Regions from separate parts of the Kribbella sp. NPDC051936 genome, predicted to be linked through region 2. Evidence: predicted binding sites of a transcription regulator. Region 2 holds the regulator's gene; each other region holds the start of a gene.
What was found. The regulator HrcA, encoded in region 2, represses chaperone genes, less so after heat shock. The targets are predictions, from matches to a motif close to TTGGCACTCGNNNNNNNCGAGTGCCAA.
Positions count from the first base shown of each region.

Region 1 (5,189 bases), on a different contig from region 2:
GCTGCGATCGGGTTCCTGCGGTATCGCTTCCGCGGCTGGAACGACGCCGGCGACGCGGCCGTCGATCTGCGGACCGTCCTGGACGAGCTGCCGCCGGTGCTCTCGCGGGTGTTCCTGATCGGGCACTCGATGGGCGGGCGGGCGGTTGTCGCCGCGGGCGATCATCCACGGGTGGCGGGCGTACTCGGGCTGGCCCCGTGGTTGCCGGCCCGCGAACCGCTCGCCGCACTGCGTCCGCCGGTCACCTTCGTGCACGGCACCGACGACAGGATGACCGATCCGGCGGGTACGACGGCGTACGCGGCGCGGCTGCGGGCGGCCGGAGTGGCGGTGACGACGTACTCGGTCCGCGGCGAGGCGCACGCGATGCTGCGGCGTCCGAAGGAGTGGGACCGTCTGGTCGCGGACTTCGTCCGATCCGCCCGCGCCGGGACAGGCGCCGGCGGCGGCAGCGAGGAGCTTCCGGACGGCGCGCCGTCCTCGATCCCCGCGGCGATCGCGAACATCGCGGTGGCGCGGCTCCGGATGCCGGTGAAACACCGGCTGCGGGTGCCGTGCGACGGCCCGGCATCGTAGGGGAACCGACCTTGGTGGCGGGCCTCCGGGGAGAGCAGCAGCGGACGCAGCACCTCGCCCGCCGGCAGGTCCCCGGAGACCCGCTCGCGAGATCGATCATATGTTCGAATACAGGTCGAGCGCAAGTCAGGACTGTTCGGCCCGGTGCCGGCCGGGTGTGGTGCCGACGATCGCCGCGAAGGCCGCGATGAAGCCGCTCGGGTTCGCCCAGCCGCACGCGTGCGCGACGTACGTGGTGTCGTGGCCGGCGGCGAGCAGCACGAGGGCATGGTAGATCCGGAGCTGCGTGCGCCATTCGTAGAAGGTCATGCCGAGCTCGTCGCGGAGCAGCCGGCTGAGCGTCCGGGCGCCGGCGCCGGCCGCACGGCCGAGCTCGGCCAGCGGGGTGTTGTCGGCCGGGTTCTCGTGCAGCAGTTTCGCGATGGTGCGCAGGCGGTCGTCGCGCGGCTCGGGGAGTTGCAGCGGTTGCTCGGCGGCTTCGTGGAGTTCGCCGACGAGGACGTGTTCCAGGCGGCGCCGGGCTCCGGTGTCGAGTTGGCGGCTGGTCAGGGCGAGGAGTACCTCGCGGGCGAGACCGGAGGCAAGGAAGACGGCCGGGCGGTCCGGGATGCGCCGTGCCAGTCCGGCGGTCAGGAACACGATCCGCATGTCGGTCTCGCCGTGCGCGCGGTGGTGGTGCGTCGCGTGCGCCGGCGTCCAGGCGACGCGGTTGGCGGGCACGATCGAGGTGCCGTGATCGGTGTGGACGGAGATGACGCCGCGGGCGGCGTACACCAAGTGCCCCTCGTCGTGGGTGTGCACCGCACTGGTGCCTCCGGAAACCCATCGGTGTGCGCCCGCGGACGGGAACAGCTCCGACTCGAGAGGCCGGCCGTCGGGCCTGGTGCTATCGGCCATCAGCCACTCTGCGGCACGAGTAGGCGACGGCGTCCCGGTCGATCCGCGTAATGATCAGCGTTGCCGACGCCGCACCCTTCGGAGCGAGCTTCTTGCGCAGTTGCGCCGGATCGAGATCCACCCCGCGCTTCTTGATCTCCAGTGTGCCGATGCCGTTGCTGCGAACCCACGCGCGCAACGCCTTCTCCTTGTAGGGCAGCTCTTGCAGCACCTCGTACGCCGAGGCGAGCGGCGTCGGCACGTGCTGCGCCGCCGTGACGTAAGCGATGCGCGGATCGAGAAGCCATCCACCCACGGCTGCCGCGACCGCCGTCACCAGACCGGCCCGGACGACCGCGCCGTCCGGTTCGTAGATGTACCGCCCGACCGGCCCGACCTCGGCGTCCGGCGCTTCGGCGACACTCGCCTGGCTCGGCAGCAGCGTCGCCCGGCGGGGCATACCGCCGTACAGCTTTCCGGACCACAGTGCGGCTTCCTTCACCTCACCGGCATCGCTGATCCACTCGGCCTCCACGCCGTCGGGAATCGCGTCGTGCGGAATGCCGGGCGCCACCTTCACGCACGCCGTCCGCTCCAGGAGCGAAGTGACGAACGACCACGGCGGCGAGTAGGCGTTGTGATCGAACACGCGCCGCCCGTCGGCCCGCCGCGCAGGATCGGCGAACACCATGTCGTACGGCGTGAGGTCCGTTGTCTGTGCATCGCCTACCAGGACGTCGCCGGGCAGGTCGAACGTGGCCAGGTTCGCCCGGGCGACCGCTGCTGTCTCGGGGTCCCGCTCCACGCCGGTGACCCGCAGGCCGGCGCGCGCCATCGTGATCAGGTCGCCGCCGATGCCGCACCCCAGGTCGACCACGGTGTCGAGCTGGGTGGCTGCGATCCGTACGGCGCGGTGGGTGCTCACTGTGGTGCGGGTGGACTGCTCCAGGCCGTCCGGGGTGAAGTACATGCGCTCCGCGTCCGGACCGAACTTGGCGGTCGCACGGTGGCGCAGTGCGGCCTGGGTCACCGCAGTCGTGACCAGCGTCGCGTCGTACGAGCGTCTGAGCTTCTCGACGAGCTGGAGCTCTCTGCCGGGGCGGTACTCGGCACAAGCAGCCGCCAGCACCTCAGCGCCTGGTCCATCGAGCAACGCCGTGACAGTCACCCGGTAAGCCTAGAGCGGGCTGGAACAGCTCCTGCTCCAGCTGCGGGTAGCCATCGAGTACAGGCGCCAGTTCATCGCGGAGCGGGTCTTCGGGCCGTAGATGCCGTCCACCACCAGGTGGTGCTTGCGCTGCACCATCTTGATGACAGTGCGGGTGTTGGTGCCGTAGATGCCGTCGACGGCGAGCTTGGTGCCGTAACAGAAGTTCAGGTTGCGCTGGAGGACCTGGATCGCGGTCTCCGGATCACCTGTCCGGCTGGAGCCCCGGAACGGGTCGTCGCCGTACATGAGGTTGCAGGTCGTGCTCGTGCTGCCCAGGATCGACGGCATCGGGATGCCCCAGCTGCGGTTCACCGGCACGAGCCGGGCAGACCTGCACTGCGGCAGCGCGGCCGCTGCCTTCAGCTCGGCCGCCGTCGCGTCGTTCGACACCGCTTCGTCGACCTTGGGTGGGTCTGCTGCCGGGGCCGCGGTGGGCGGGCCGGCGGCCGGTGGCGACTCTTTCGACGTGTTGGCCGCGCCGGCGCCGACGGCGACCGCGGCGACGGCGGTCAGGAGCGCGATCGTCCGGCCGGACAGCTTCGGCAACGCGGGCAGCTTGAACGCCATGGGCCCCTCCTGTGATCGCTCTGGGAGAACGGTCGCATGCGGACCCGGGTCCGGCCCAGCGTTCGGCCACATTCCGTACCCGGACGATTACCCGGCCGCTGAGAATTCGTCTGGCACTCGAGTTGACCGAGTGCTAATCGCGGCCTAGATTCGGTGTTGGCACTCTCCACACGAGGGTGCCAGCGGTCCGGCCTCTGACCCCCGCGACGGCAGGGGAGCGCGACCACATGCCACAGACAAGCGAATTCGACCGTGGAGGTCAGCAAGTGTCGGTCACGATCAAGCCGCTCGAGGACCGCGTCCTCGTCGCGCCGCTCGAAGCCGAGCAGACCACGAAGTCCGGCCTGGTGATCCCGGACACCGCCAAGGAGAAGCCGCAGGAGGGCGAGATCCTCGCCGTCGGCCCGGGCCGGATCGACGACAACGGCAACCGCGTCCCGCTGGACGTCGCCGTCGGCGACAAGGTCATCTACTCCAAGTACGGCGGCACCGAGGTCAAGTACGACGGCCAGGACTACCTGATCCTGGGCGCCCGCGACATCCTCGCAGTCGTCAGCAAGTGACGATCGCTCGCTGTTCCTGACTGACACCGCCCTGGGGCCGCACACCGGCGCCGGGGCGGAGTCGGTCTGGGCGCAGCGAGGTCGTCCGTGCTGTTGACGAAGAGCGAATTTCAGAGAGGGACTGGATTTTTCATGCCGAAGATCCTCGAGTTCGACGAGAACGCGCGGCGCGCGCTGGAGCGCGGCGTCGACAAGCTCGCGAACACGGTGAAGGTGACGCTCGGCCCGAAGGGCCGTTACGTCGTCCTGGACAAGAAGTGGGGCGCCCCGACCATCACCAACGACGGTGTCACCGTCGCCCGTGAGGTCGAGCTGGACGACCCGTTCGAGAACCTTGGTGCGCAGCTGACCAAGGAGGTCGCCACCAAGACCAACGACATCGCCGGTGACGGCACCACCACCGCGACGGTGCTGGCGCAGGCGCTGGTGCACGAGGGCCTCCGGGCGGTCGCCGCCGGCGCCAACCCGATGGGTCTCAAGCGCGGTATCGAGGCGGCCGTCGAGGCCGTGTCGGCCAAGCTGGTGGACACCGCGAAGCCGGTCGACGACAAGGGCGACATGGCCCACGTCGCGACCATCTCCGCCCGCGACGCCGAGATCGGCGCGCTGATCGCGGACGCGTTCGACAAGGTCGGCAAGGACGGTGTGATCACCGTCGAGGAGTCGAACACCTTCGGGACCGAGCTCGAGTTCACCGAGGGTATGCAGTTCGACAAGGGCTACATCTCGCCGTACTTCATCACCGACGCCGAGGCCGGCGAAGCGGTGCTGGAGGACCCGTACATCCTGATCCACCAGGGCAAGATCTCCGCGATCGCGGACCTGCTGCCGCTGCTGGAGAAGGTCGTGCAGTCCGGCAAGACGCTGCTGATCATCGCCGAGGACGTCGAGGCCGAGGCGCTGTCCACCCTCGTGGTGAACAAGATCCGCGGCAACTTCACCTCGGTCGCCGTCAAGGCGCCGGGCTTCGGCGACCGCCGCAAGGCGATGCTGGAGGACCTGGCCGCGCTCACCGGCGCGCAGGTCGTCGCCCCCGAGGTCGGGCTGAAGCTCGACCAGGTCGGCCTCGAGGTGCTCGGTTCGGCCCGCCGGATCGTGGTCTCGAAGGACAACACGACCGTCGTCGAGGGTTCCGGCAAGGCCGAGGACATCGAGGGCCGGGTCAGCCAGATCAAGTCCGAGATCGAGCGCACCGACTCCGACTGGGACCGCGAGAAGCTGCAGGAGCGGCTGGCCAAGCTGGCCGGCGGCGTCTGCGTGATCAAGGTCGGCGCGGCCACCGAGGTCGAGCTGAAGGAGAAGAAGCACCGGATCGAGGACGCGGTGTCCGCGACCCGGGCCGCGATCGAGGAGGGCATCGTCGCCGGCGGCGGCTCCGCTCTCGTGCACGCGGCGAC
Region 1 is NZ_JBFAXS010000006.1:539,137-544,325, forward strand. Features, by position in the region: gene AB0L64_RS23770 (alpha/beta hydrolase) at 1-576, shown strand, start outside; gene AB0L64_RS23775 (AraC family transcriptional regulator) at 703-1,473, opposite strand; gene AB0L64_RS23780 (class I SAM-dependent methyltransferase) at 1,463-2,620, opposite strand; gene AB0L64_RS23785 (peptidoglycan-binding domain-containing protein) at 2,630-3,229, opposite strand; gene groES (co-chaperone GroES) at 3,496-3,792, shown strand; gene groL (chaperonin GroEL) at 3,925-5,189, shown strand, end outside.
Region 1: the regulator HrcA is predicted to act here: its motif matches at 3,340-3,366, upstream of groES (co-chaperone GroES).

Region 2 (5,189 bases):
CGGTCACCACGGTGCCGCGGCCGGTGATCGAGAAGACGTCCTCGACGGTCATCCCGAACGAGCCCACCGGCAACGTGTCCTGCGGCCGCGGCGGCGCCGGAAAGCTGTTGGCCTCCGCATGCCCGCGCGCGAGCATCTCCTGCGGATCCATCGGATTCTCCCGCTTCCAGAACTTCCAGCCCATCCTTCGACACTAACGGTTGGCAAGCCCTCTACCCGGGACCTAGAGTCGCAACTGTTCCGAACGGAATCTCGAAACTTTCGAAGGGTGGCCGGTGTGACGACACGACGTGCTGTGGTGGTCCGGGGCGGCTGGGAAGGGCACTCGCCGGTCGAGGCGACCGACCTGTTCATCCCGTTCCTCAAGGAGAACGGATTCGATGTCACGGTCTCCGACACGACCGCCGCCTATCTCGACCTGGACGGCGTCGACCTCGTCCTGCAGTGCGTGACGATGAGCGACATCGAGCAGGACCACTTCAAGGGCCTGGAGGCGGCGATCCGCCGCGGCACCGGGTTCGCCGGCTGGCACGGCGGCATCGCCGACTCGTTCCGGAAGAACGTGGACTACAGCTTCATCACCGGCGGGCAGTTCATCTCGCACCCGCACGGCTTCACCGACTACCGCGTCGAGGTGGTCCCTGAGCAGTCTGACCACCCGATCGTCGAGGGCATCACGCACTTCGACGTGCACACCGAGCAGTACTACATCCACTACGACCCGACCAACAACGTCCTGGCCACCACGACGTTCGAGGCGCACCCGGACTACCCGTGGATCGAGGGCGCCGTGATGCCGGCGGTCTGGACCCGCACCTGGGGTGCGGGCAAGGTCTTCGTCTGCACGGTCGGTCACAAGCTCGACGACCTGGAGACGCCCGAGGTCCGCACGATCATCGAGCGGGGGCTGCTGTGGGCGAGCAAGTGACACGCGTCGGGATCGTCGGTACCGGCGTCATCTCGGGGACCTATCTCGACCACCTGGGCAAGCTGCCCGGCGTCGACGTGGTCGCGGTCGCCGACCTGGACCGCTCCCGCGCCGAGGCGATCGCGGAGCAGAACGACGGGATCCGCGCGCTGACCCCCGACGAGCTGTACGCGGCTGACGACATTGAGATTGTCGTCAATCTGACGATCCCGGCCGCGCACGCCGCCGTACACCAGGCCGCGCTGGCCGCCGGCAAGCACGTGTACGGCGAGAAGCCGCTGGCCATGGACCGTGCCGAGGCGGAGCCGCTGCTCAAGTACGCCGCCGCCAACGACCTGCGGATCGGCTGCGCACCGGACACGGTCCTCGGCACCGGCACCCAGACGGCCCGGGCCGTGATCGACCGCGGTGACATCGGCACCCCGCACGCGGCGACCGCGTTCATGGTGACGCCCGGCCACGAGCTGTGGCACCCGGCGCCCGAGTTCTACTACCAGCCGGGCGGCGGCCCGGTCCTCGACATGGGTCCGTACTACGTGACCAGCCTGGTGACGCTGCTCGGGCCGGTCGTGCGGGTGACCGCCCGCGCCGGCCGGGCGAAGCAGCAGCGGAAGGTCCACACCGGGCCGCGGGCCGGGACCGTGTTCGACGTCGAGGTGCCGACCCACGTGACCGGCGTGCTGGAGCACGAGTCGGGCGCGCTGACCACGGTGCTGATGTCGTTCGACGTGTGGGCCGGGCGGCTGCCGCGGATCGAGGTCCACGGGACGGACGGCAGCCTGTCCGTACCGGACCCGAACGGGTTCGACGGGACCGTCGAGATCGTGACCCCGGAGCAGCGCGAGTGGACCGAGGTGCCGGTCTCGGGCGGGTATGCCGGGGCCGGGCGCGGGGTCGGCGTCGCGGACATGGCCCGGGCGGTGCGCACCGGCGAGCCGCACCGCGCCAGCGGCGAGCTGGCCTACCACGTGCTCGACGTCCTCGAGTCGTTCGTCGACTCCGCGGTGCAGGATCAGCCGCTTGATGTGGCCAGTACAGTGACGCGCCCCGCGGCCGTTCCGTTGGGAGCGTCGCCCGAGACCGCCTAGACTGGCACTCTGAAGGATTGAGTGCCAAGAGGCCGAGAGGGTGGTGCGCGTGCTCGACGAACGCAAGCTGGACGTTCTCCGCGCCATCGTCGAGGACTACGTGGCCACCCATGAGCCGGTCGGCTCGAAGACTCTGGTCGACCGGCACAACCTCGGCGTCTCCCCGGCCACCGTGCGCAACGACATGGCCGCGCTGGAGGAAGAGGGGTACATCACCCAGCCGCACACCAGCGCCGGCCGAATCCCGACCGACGCGGGCTACCGGCTGTTCGTCGACAAGCTGAGCACGGTCAAGACCCTCTCGATCGCCGAGAAGAAGGCGATCACGTCGTTCCTGGCCGGAGCGGTCGACCTGGACGACGTGGTCCGCCGGACCGTCCGGTTGCTGGCGCAGATCACCCGCCAGGTCGCCATCGTGCAGTACCCGTCGCTGAACCGGTCGAGCGTGCGGCACATCGAGGTCGTCACGATGAGCCCGCGGCGGTTGCTGCTCGTGCTGATCACGAGCACCGGCCGGGTCGAGCAGCGGCACGTCGAGCACCCGCACGACGTCGACGAGCAGCTGATCGCGGACCTGCGGTCCCGGCTGAACACGGCGCTGGCCGGTCAGCGCCTGACCGACGCGACGGCGTCGCTGGCCGGTGTGCCGGAGCTGTTCGCGCCGGCCGACCGGTCACTGGTCGCGGCGATCGTCACCACGCTGCTGGAGGCGTTCACCGACGAGGTCGGCGAGCAGCGGATCGCGGTCGGCGGCGCCGCCAACCTGACGCGGTACGGCGACGACTTCGAGCGGAACGTGAAGCCGGTGCTGGAGGCGCTGGAGGAGCACGTCATCCTGCTGAAGCTGCTCGGCGAGGCGACCAACCCGCAGACGCTGACCGTCCGGATCGGCCACGAGAACCCCTTCGAGGAACTCGCGACGACCTCGGTGGTCGCGACCGGCTACGGCTCGAAGTCCGAGGTGCTGGCCACGCTGGGCATCGTCGGACCGACGCACATGGACTATCCGAGCACGATGGGCGCCGTACGGGCCGTCGCGCGCTACGTCAGCCAGATCCTGGCTGAGTCATGACGATTTTGCTATCAACCCCCTGGTCTGGAGTATGAGCACCGATTACTACGCCGTCCTAGGTGTCAGCCGTGACGCGTCACCGGACGAGATCAAGAAGGCGTACCGCAAGCTGGCACGTCAGTACCACCCGGACGTGAACGACTCCGAGGACGCGCACCAGAAGTTCCAGGAGATCGGGCGCGCGTTCCAGGTGCTCAGTGACCCGCAGAAGCGGCAGATGCACGACCTCGGCGGCGACCCGTTCGCGGCCGCGGGCGGCGGGCCGGGCGGCGCCGGCTTCGGCCAGGCGTTCACGTTCACCGACATCATGGACGCGTTCTTCGGCCAGACCGGCGGGGCGACCCGCGGGCCGCGGCCGCGGACCCGGCGCGGTCAGGACGCGCTGATCCCGCTGCGGATCGACCTGGCCGAGGCCGCGTTCGGGACGACCCGGGAGCTCAAGGTCGACACCGCCGTGCTGTGCCCGACCTGTAGCGGGTCCGGCGCGGCGGCCGGGTCCGAGCCGGTCACCTGCGAGATCTGCCACGGTCGCGGCGAGGTGACGCACACGCAGCGGTCGTTCCTCGGCGAGGTGCGCACCATGCGCCCGTGCCCGAACTGCCGCGGCTACGGCACCACGATCCCGAACCCGTGCGTCGAGTGCTCCGGCGACGGCCGCGTGCGGTCCCGGCGGACCGTCACGGTGAAGATCCCGGGCGGCGTCGACACCGGGACGCGCGTGCAGCTGTCCGGTCAGGGCGAGGTCGGCCCGGGCGGCGGCCCGGCCGGTGACCTGTACGTCGAGATCGAGGTCGAGCCGCACGACATCTTCACCCGCAACGGCGACGACCTGCACTGCACCGTGACGCTGCCGATGACCGCGGCCGCGCTCGGGACGACGATCGACCTGCCGACGCTCGAGGGCGAGACGACCCCGCTGGAGATCCGGCCCGGCACGCAGTCCGGCACGGCGATGACGCTGTCCGCCCGCGGCGTACCCCGGCTGCGGCACGCCGGTCGCGGCGACCTGATCGTCCAGGTGATCGTCGAGACCCCGACCAAGCTCGACGACGCCCAGGCCGACCTGCTGAAGCAGTTGGCCGGCCTCCGCGACGAGGAGCGCCCGCAAGGCCATGTCCAGGCCACCCACAAGGGCGTCTTCGGCCGCCTCCGCGACGCCTTCGGCGCCCACTAGATGGGTGTCGCGGTCTTCCACCTGGAAGACCTGTCCGGTGCCGAGCTGACCCTCGACGGGGCCGAGGGTCGGCATGCGGCCGTCGTACGGCGGATCGGGCCGGGGGAGCGCGTTCGCCTGACGGACGGGCGCGGCGCCTGGGCCGAGGGGCCTGTCGTCACGGCGAGCAAGACCGGCGTGACGGTGGCCGTCGACGAGCGCGGGAGCATGCCCGCCGCGGCGCCGCGGGTGGTCGTGGTGCAGGCGGTGCCCAAGGGCGAGCGAGCCGAGCTGGCCGTGGAGATGCTGACCGAGGTCGGCGTCGACGTGATCGTGCCGTGGAACGCTGAGCGCAGTCAGTTCCGGGCCAACCCTGAGCGGGTCGAGAAGCTGCTCGTGAAGTGGCGCGCCTGGGCGTTCGAGGCGAGCAAGCAGTCGCGGCGGGCCTGGTTCGCCGAGGTCGCTCCGCTCGCCACCACGGCCGAGGTCGCCGCGTTGCTGGCCGGCGCCGCGCTTCCCGTCGTACTGCACGAAGAAGCCACTGTCCCGCTGGCGTCACTCGAGCCGCCCGCGACCGGTGACGTGGTCATGGTGATCGGCCCCGAGGGCGGCATCGCCCGGGCGGAGCTCAAGGCCTTCGACGTCCAGCCGGTCCGCCTCGGCGACACCGTCCTGCGGACTTCGACGGCCGGCGTCGCGGCCGCCGCCGCGTTGCTGGCGCGCTCACGTTGGCTGTGACGATCCGCGGCGTACGCTGTTAGACAGCAACCGAACACAAGGATCGGACCATGCCCGTCGAGTCAGCCCGCGCCCGCACACTCACCCATGCCGACCCGGCCGAGGTGCCGCTGCAGGTCGCACTTGACGCGCTCGCGGATCCGGTGCGGCGGTCGATCCTGCGGGACCTGGCCGTGCACGACGAGTGGACGCGCGCGTGCGGCACGTTCG
Region 2 is NZ_JBFAXS010000007.1:470,991-476,179, reverse strand. Features, by position in the region: partial or broken gene AB0L64_RS26670 (EF-Tu/IF-2/RF-3 family GTPase) at 1-100, opposite strand, end outside; gene AB0L64_RS26665 (ThuA domain-containing protein) at 278-928, shown strand; gene AB0L64_RS26660 (Gfo/Idh/MocA family oxidoreductase) at 913-2,016, shown strand; gene hrcA (heat-inducible transcriptional repressor HrcA) at 2,066-3,088, shown strand; gene dnaJ (molecular chaperone DnaJ) at 3,120-4,262, shown strand; gene AB0L64_RS26645 (16S rRNA (uracil(1498)-N(3))-methyltransferase) at 4,263-4,979, shown strand; gene AB0L64_RS26640 (helix-turn-helix domain-containing protein) at 5,030-5,189, shown strand, end outside.

Region 3 (5,189 bases), on a different contig from region 2:
CGAACTCGCGCCGGATCTGGTCGCCATGCTGCTCGGTGAAGGTCTCCTGCAGTTCCTGCAGCACCGACCAGGCGCCGCCGACCAGCCAACCGCTCCGGGCGTCGCCGTGCCTGCCGTGGCCGAGCTCGTGGGCCAGGACGGCGATCCGCTCCTGCGGTCGTAGACCCGCCCAGAGTGGCAGTCCGATACCGACGACCGGCCGGAAGCGCCAGCCGATCTGCTGGTACCAGACGTTCGGCTCGGTGTTGACGACGACGGTCGCCACCCGCCTGGTGCCGATGGTGTCAGCTAGTTCGTCGAGTACGGCGTACAGCGTGGGGGCATGGTCGCGTGGGACCAGTTGCACGTCCGGCTGCAGTTGTGTCGCGCGTGGCCGGAAGAGGAAGGCTGCCGCGAACGCGACGAGCGCGAGAATCCCGCTGAGCCAGAGCGGTCGGTAGAAGGCGAGCAGAGCGATGCCGGCCAGCAGAGCGATCAGCGGCAGCAGCAGGATCAGTGCGGACAGTACGTGCGCGCCGATCCGGGCCGCGTCCCAGCCGGGGCGGTGGATGCTCCCGGTCTCCAGTTCGCGGTAGAGCGATTCGGCGAGGCGGTGCTCCAGCCGGAGACGCCACGGCGGAGTGTGGTCCTCGCGAGGACTCGGGTCGACGTTCCAGTTGCACTTGTCACACCAGGTGACGTACCGGCGGTCGACCCGGATCCGGTGCCCGCAGTCGGGGCAGACGGCGATCTCTTCGGCGCGCTGCACCACCGAAGTGTGGCAGCGCGGCGGCGGGGTGGCGAGTTGTCGTCACCCCGCCGCTCGGACCGGGGGTGCTGCGCCGTGCTGAGGCGCAGTGCAGATCACGCCGCCGGGGGCTTGTTGTTGGTGTCGTCGTAGATGCGGGAGGCGATGTCCTGCTCGGTGGTGTCCTGGTTCTGGTTGACCGAGTGCTGGACGTTCTGCCAGACCGCCTTGCCGTCGGACTCGGGCATCACGATCCAGGCGACCGCGTAGCCGATCATTGCGGCGCCGCCGGTGATCAGGGTGAGGCCGACCCAGCCGAGGCGGACCAGGGTCACGTCGACGTTCAGGTACTCGGCGATGCCGCCGGACACGCCGGAGAGCATCCGCTGGTTCGCGGAACGACGGAGGACCTTGCCGGAGAGGTTCTGGAACGGTGCGTTGGAGTTCGTCATGGCTCTACTGTCCCGTTTCGGCGGCCCGCTCCACATCCGGATCGGTACCGACTGGCCCCTGATCCGACCCCGACGACTTTCGTGGAACCCTCATGCCAGCCCAGCCTGTCTCTAAGGGTGAGGAGGGACATGGACGAGTTCACCGAGTACGTCACTGCCCGCTGGCCCACACTGGTGCGGTCCGCGGTTCTGCTCGGCTGTACGCCGCCTGAGGCCGAGGACCTGGTCCAGTCCGCGCTGGAGCGCTGTCTGCTCAAGTGGAACCGGGTGCGGGTCGCGGAGGACCGGGACGCGTACGTGCACCGCGTACTGGTCAACTGCTTGCGCTCCTCCCGCCGGCGCCGCTGGCACGGGGAGCTGCCCTGGGCGTCCCTCCCGGAGTCGCCAGGGAGCGATCAGACGGCCGGTGTCGACGACACGGACGCCGTGATGCGCGCACTCGACCGCCTGCCCGGCGACCAGCGCACAGCCGTCGTACTGCGGTATTACGCGCACCTGAGCGAGCAACAGATGGCGTCCGTGCTGGGCGTCGCCGCCGGCACCGTCAAGAGCCGACTGTCCCGCGCGGTGAAGGCCCTGGCGCAGGACCCACACCTGGCAGAACTGCGAGAACCCCGATGACTGACCTGACCGACCTCCTGGAACGGACCGCCGCGCAGACACCGGTAGGCGAACCCCCACTGGATGCCCTGTACGCCGGAGCAACCCGCCGTCGACGCCGCCGCACGGTGGGACTCACAGCGCTCACTGCGGTCGCTGTCGGCGCTGTGATCGCCGGCTCGAACCTGCTGACCTCAGCCACACCGAACGCGCCTGTGACCTCGCCGACCCCAGCTCCGACGACGGCAGTTCCGGTGCCGCCTGCGACGCGGCTGGTTGCGTTCGGTCACGCGGCCATCGCCGTACCGGCCGCCTGGCCGACCAACAAGAGCAGGTGCGGCACCCCGCAACAGGACACCGTCCAGATCGACGACCCCACCGCGGCACAGTTCTGCCAGAGCCACCGCCCGAAGGGTGTGGAGAGCGTGCAGCTGACCGGCGCGCCGCCGTCTCTCGACTACCACGCCGACGAGGCGATCGTCATCGACGGCGTACAGGCCCAGCGTCAGCGCACGAGCTGCCGCGACGGCTGGCAAGGCACCAGGGTGTGTACCGGCGCGGTGGGTATCCCGTCGCTCAAGGTCTGGTTCTACGCCGAGTCGTCCACGAGCGCCGCCGAGGTCGACCGGATCCTGGACCGGATCCAGATCCTGCGGGACCGGTCCGGTGTCCCGAGCTACTCGTCACTCGGTGGCCCGCCTCTCAACCCCATCGCGAAGAACTACGGGCCGCTGTTGCTGGCCGCGGAACTCAAGGCCCTGTACAAGTGGGTGACGGCGCCTGGCTACCCGTCCGGCACGATCCTCGGCGTCTCGCCGGCGGTCGGGACGCTGCTGCCGGTCGGATCTACGGTGACGGTGACGATCGCAAGATGAGCAGAACTGTCGGTGCCGGCGTCTAGCGTCAGGGGGTATGGACGCGCAGGCGGTGGTGAAGGTGATGGCGGGGCTGCCGGGTGCCGAGGAGCAGGAGGGGTGGGCCGGGCAGCCGGTCTTCAAGGTGCGCAACAAGAGCTTCGCGTACCTGTCCGAGGACCAGACCCGGATGCACCTGAAGGCGCTCCGCGAGGAGCAGGAGGCACTGGTCGCCGAGAACCCGGAGGTCTACGAGGCTTCCTGGGAGGGCGGCCGGTTCGCCTGGATCCTGATCCAGCTGGACCTCGCCGACGAGGAAGAGCTGGCCGAGCTCATCACGGAGGCCTACCGCCTCACCGCCCCGAAGTACCTGGTCACCCAGCTGGACGCCTGACCAGGACCCACTGCGGGCTGGTGCGGCTGACCTCGGTGAAGCCGGCGTCGAGGTAGACGGACAGCGGGCCGCGGTACAGGTCGGCGGACGGTATGCGGCCGGCAGCCGTGGTGTCGACGGCACACGCCTCGACGCTGGGGGCGCCGTACGAGCGGGCCAGGTCGAGGGCACCGCGGACCAGTTCGCCCGCGATCCCCTTGCGGCGGTGGCCGACCGGTACGACGAAGCAGGTGATCACCCAGGCGTCCAGGTGGTCGGTGCGCCAGTTGGGCGAGGCGACCACCCGCGGGTACGACGTACGCGGCCCGACGGCGCACCAGCCGACCGGAGCGTCCCCGTCGTACGCAACGACACCGGGTGGTAACTCACCGTCACGGACCTGCGCGTGGAGGCCCTCCCGGTTGTCCGCGGGGCTGCTACCGGACCACGCTTTGCCGCGGAGGCGGAAGTACTGGCAGAAGCAGCGGGAAGGGTCGCCGCGCTCGCCCATCACCGTCGCGACGTCGGGCCAGGAGTCCGGGCCGGCCGGGCGTACGTTCACCATGGGCTCACCGTAGCCGGGGGCCGGCTTGCACTCGCTTGGGGCGAGTGCTAATACTTGGTTAGCACTCCATGGGTGAGAGTGATAAGAACTCGCGCTCGGTGGAGTGTGCAAGAAGACGGCCTCGATGAGGTGCCGGAGTGCGGCGGGACATGAGCGTCGCGGTGCCGGTGCCGTCCGTCGCGGGCATCGAGCCGGCTGGACCACAGAACTCGACGCGGGAGGACTCGCGGAGAATGCCCAAGCTGATTTCGTTCGATGAAGAGGCGCGCCGCGGCCTCGAGCGGGGAATGAACACCCTCGCCGACGCGGTCAAGGTGACGCTAGGCCCGAAGGGCCGCAACGTCGTGCTGGAGAAGAAGTGGGGCGCACCCACGATCACCAACGACGGCGTCTCCATCGCCAAGGAGATCGAGCTCGAGGACCCGTACGAGAAGATCGGGGCCGAGCTCGTCAAGGAAGTTGCCAAGAAGACCGACGACGTCGCGGGTGACGGCACGACGACCGCCACCGTGCTGGCCCAGGCTCTCGTCCGCGAGGGGCTGCGCAACGTCGCCGCCGGCGCCAACCCGATGGGCCTGAAGAAGGGCATCGAGAAGGCGACCGAGGCCGTCAGCGAGCAGCTGCTGTCGCTGGCCAAGGACGTCGAGACCCGGGAGCAGATCGCCTCGACCGCGTCGATCTCCGCCGCGGACACCCAGGTCGGCCAGATCATCGCCGAGGCGATGGACAAGGTCGGCAAGGAAGGCGTCATCACCGTCGAGGAGAGCAACACCTTCGGCCTCGAGCTCGAGCTCACCGAGGGCATGCGCTTCGACAAGGGCTACATCTCGCCGTACTTCGTGACCGACACCGACCGGATGGAGGCCGTCCTCGACGACCCGTACATCCTGGTCGTGAACAGCAAGATCGGCAGCATCAAGGACCTGGTCCCGGTGCTGGAGAAGGTCATGCAGACCGGCAAGCCGCTGGCGATCATCGCCGAGGACGTCGAGGGCGAGGCCCTGGCCACCCTGGTCGTCAACAAGATCAAGGGCACCTTCAAGGCCGTCGCCGTCAAGGCGCCGGGCTTCGGTGACCGCCGCAAGGCCATGCTCGTCGACATCGCCGTCCTCACCGGCGGCGAGGTGATCTCCGAGGAGGTCGGCCTCAAGCTCGACACCGTCGACCTGGAGCTGCTCGGCCAGGCCCGCAAGATCGTCGTCACCAAGGACGAGACGACCATCGTCGAGGGCTCGGGCGACGCCGACCAGATCACCGGCCGGGTCAACCAGATCCGCGCCGAGATCGAGAAGTCGGACTCCGACTACGACCGCGAGAAGCTGCAGGAGCGGCTGGCCAAGCTGGCCGGCGGCGTTGCGGTGATCAAGGTCGGCGCGGCCACCGAGGTCGAGCTGAAGGAGCGCAAGCACCGCATCGAGGACGCCGTTCGCAACGCGAAGGCGGCCGTCGAGGAGGGCATCGTCGCCGGTGGCGGCGTGGCGCTGCTGCAGGCGTCCGTGGTCGCGTTCGAGAAGCTGGAGCTCGAGGGTGACGAGGCGACCGGTGCGGAGATCGTGCGCAAGGCCGTCGAGGCGCCGCTGAAGCAGATCGCCGTGAACGCCGGCCTCGAGGGCGGCGT
Region 3 is NZ_JBFAXS010000006.1:579,351-584,539, forward strand. Features, by position in the region: gene AB0L64_RS23970 (M48 family metallopeptidase) at 1-748, opposite strand, end outside; gene AB0L64_RS23975 (PspC domain-containing protein) at 844-1,179, opposite strand; gene AB0L64_RS23980 (SigE family RNA polymerase sigma factor) at 1,309-1,800, shown strand; gene AB0L64_RS23985 (PASTA domain-containing protein) at 1,797-2,654, shown strand; gene AB0L64_RS23990 (MmcQ/YjbR family DNA-binding protein) at 2,692-3,027, shown strand; gene AB0L64_RS23995 (GNAT family N-acetyltransferase) at 3,008-3,571, opposite strand; gene groL (chaperonin GroEL) at 3,805-5,189, shown strand, end outside.
Region 3: the regulator HrcA is predicted to act here: its motif matches at 3,596-3,622, upstream of groL (chaperonin GroEL).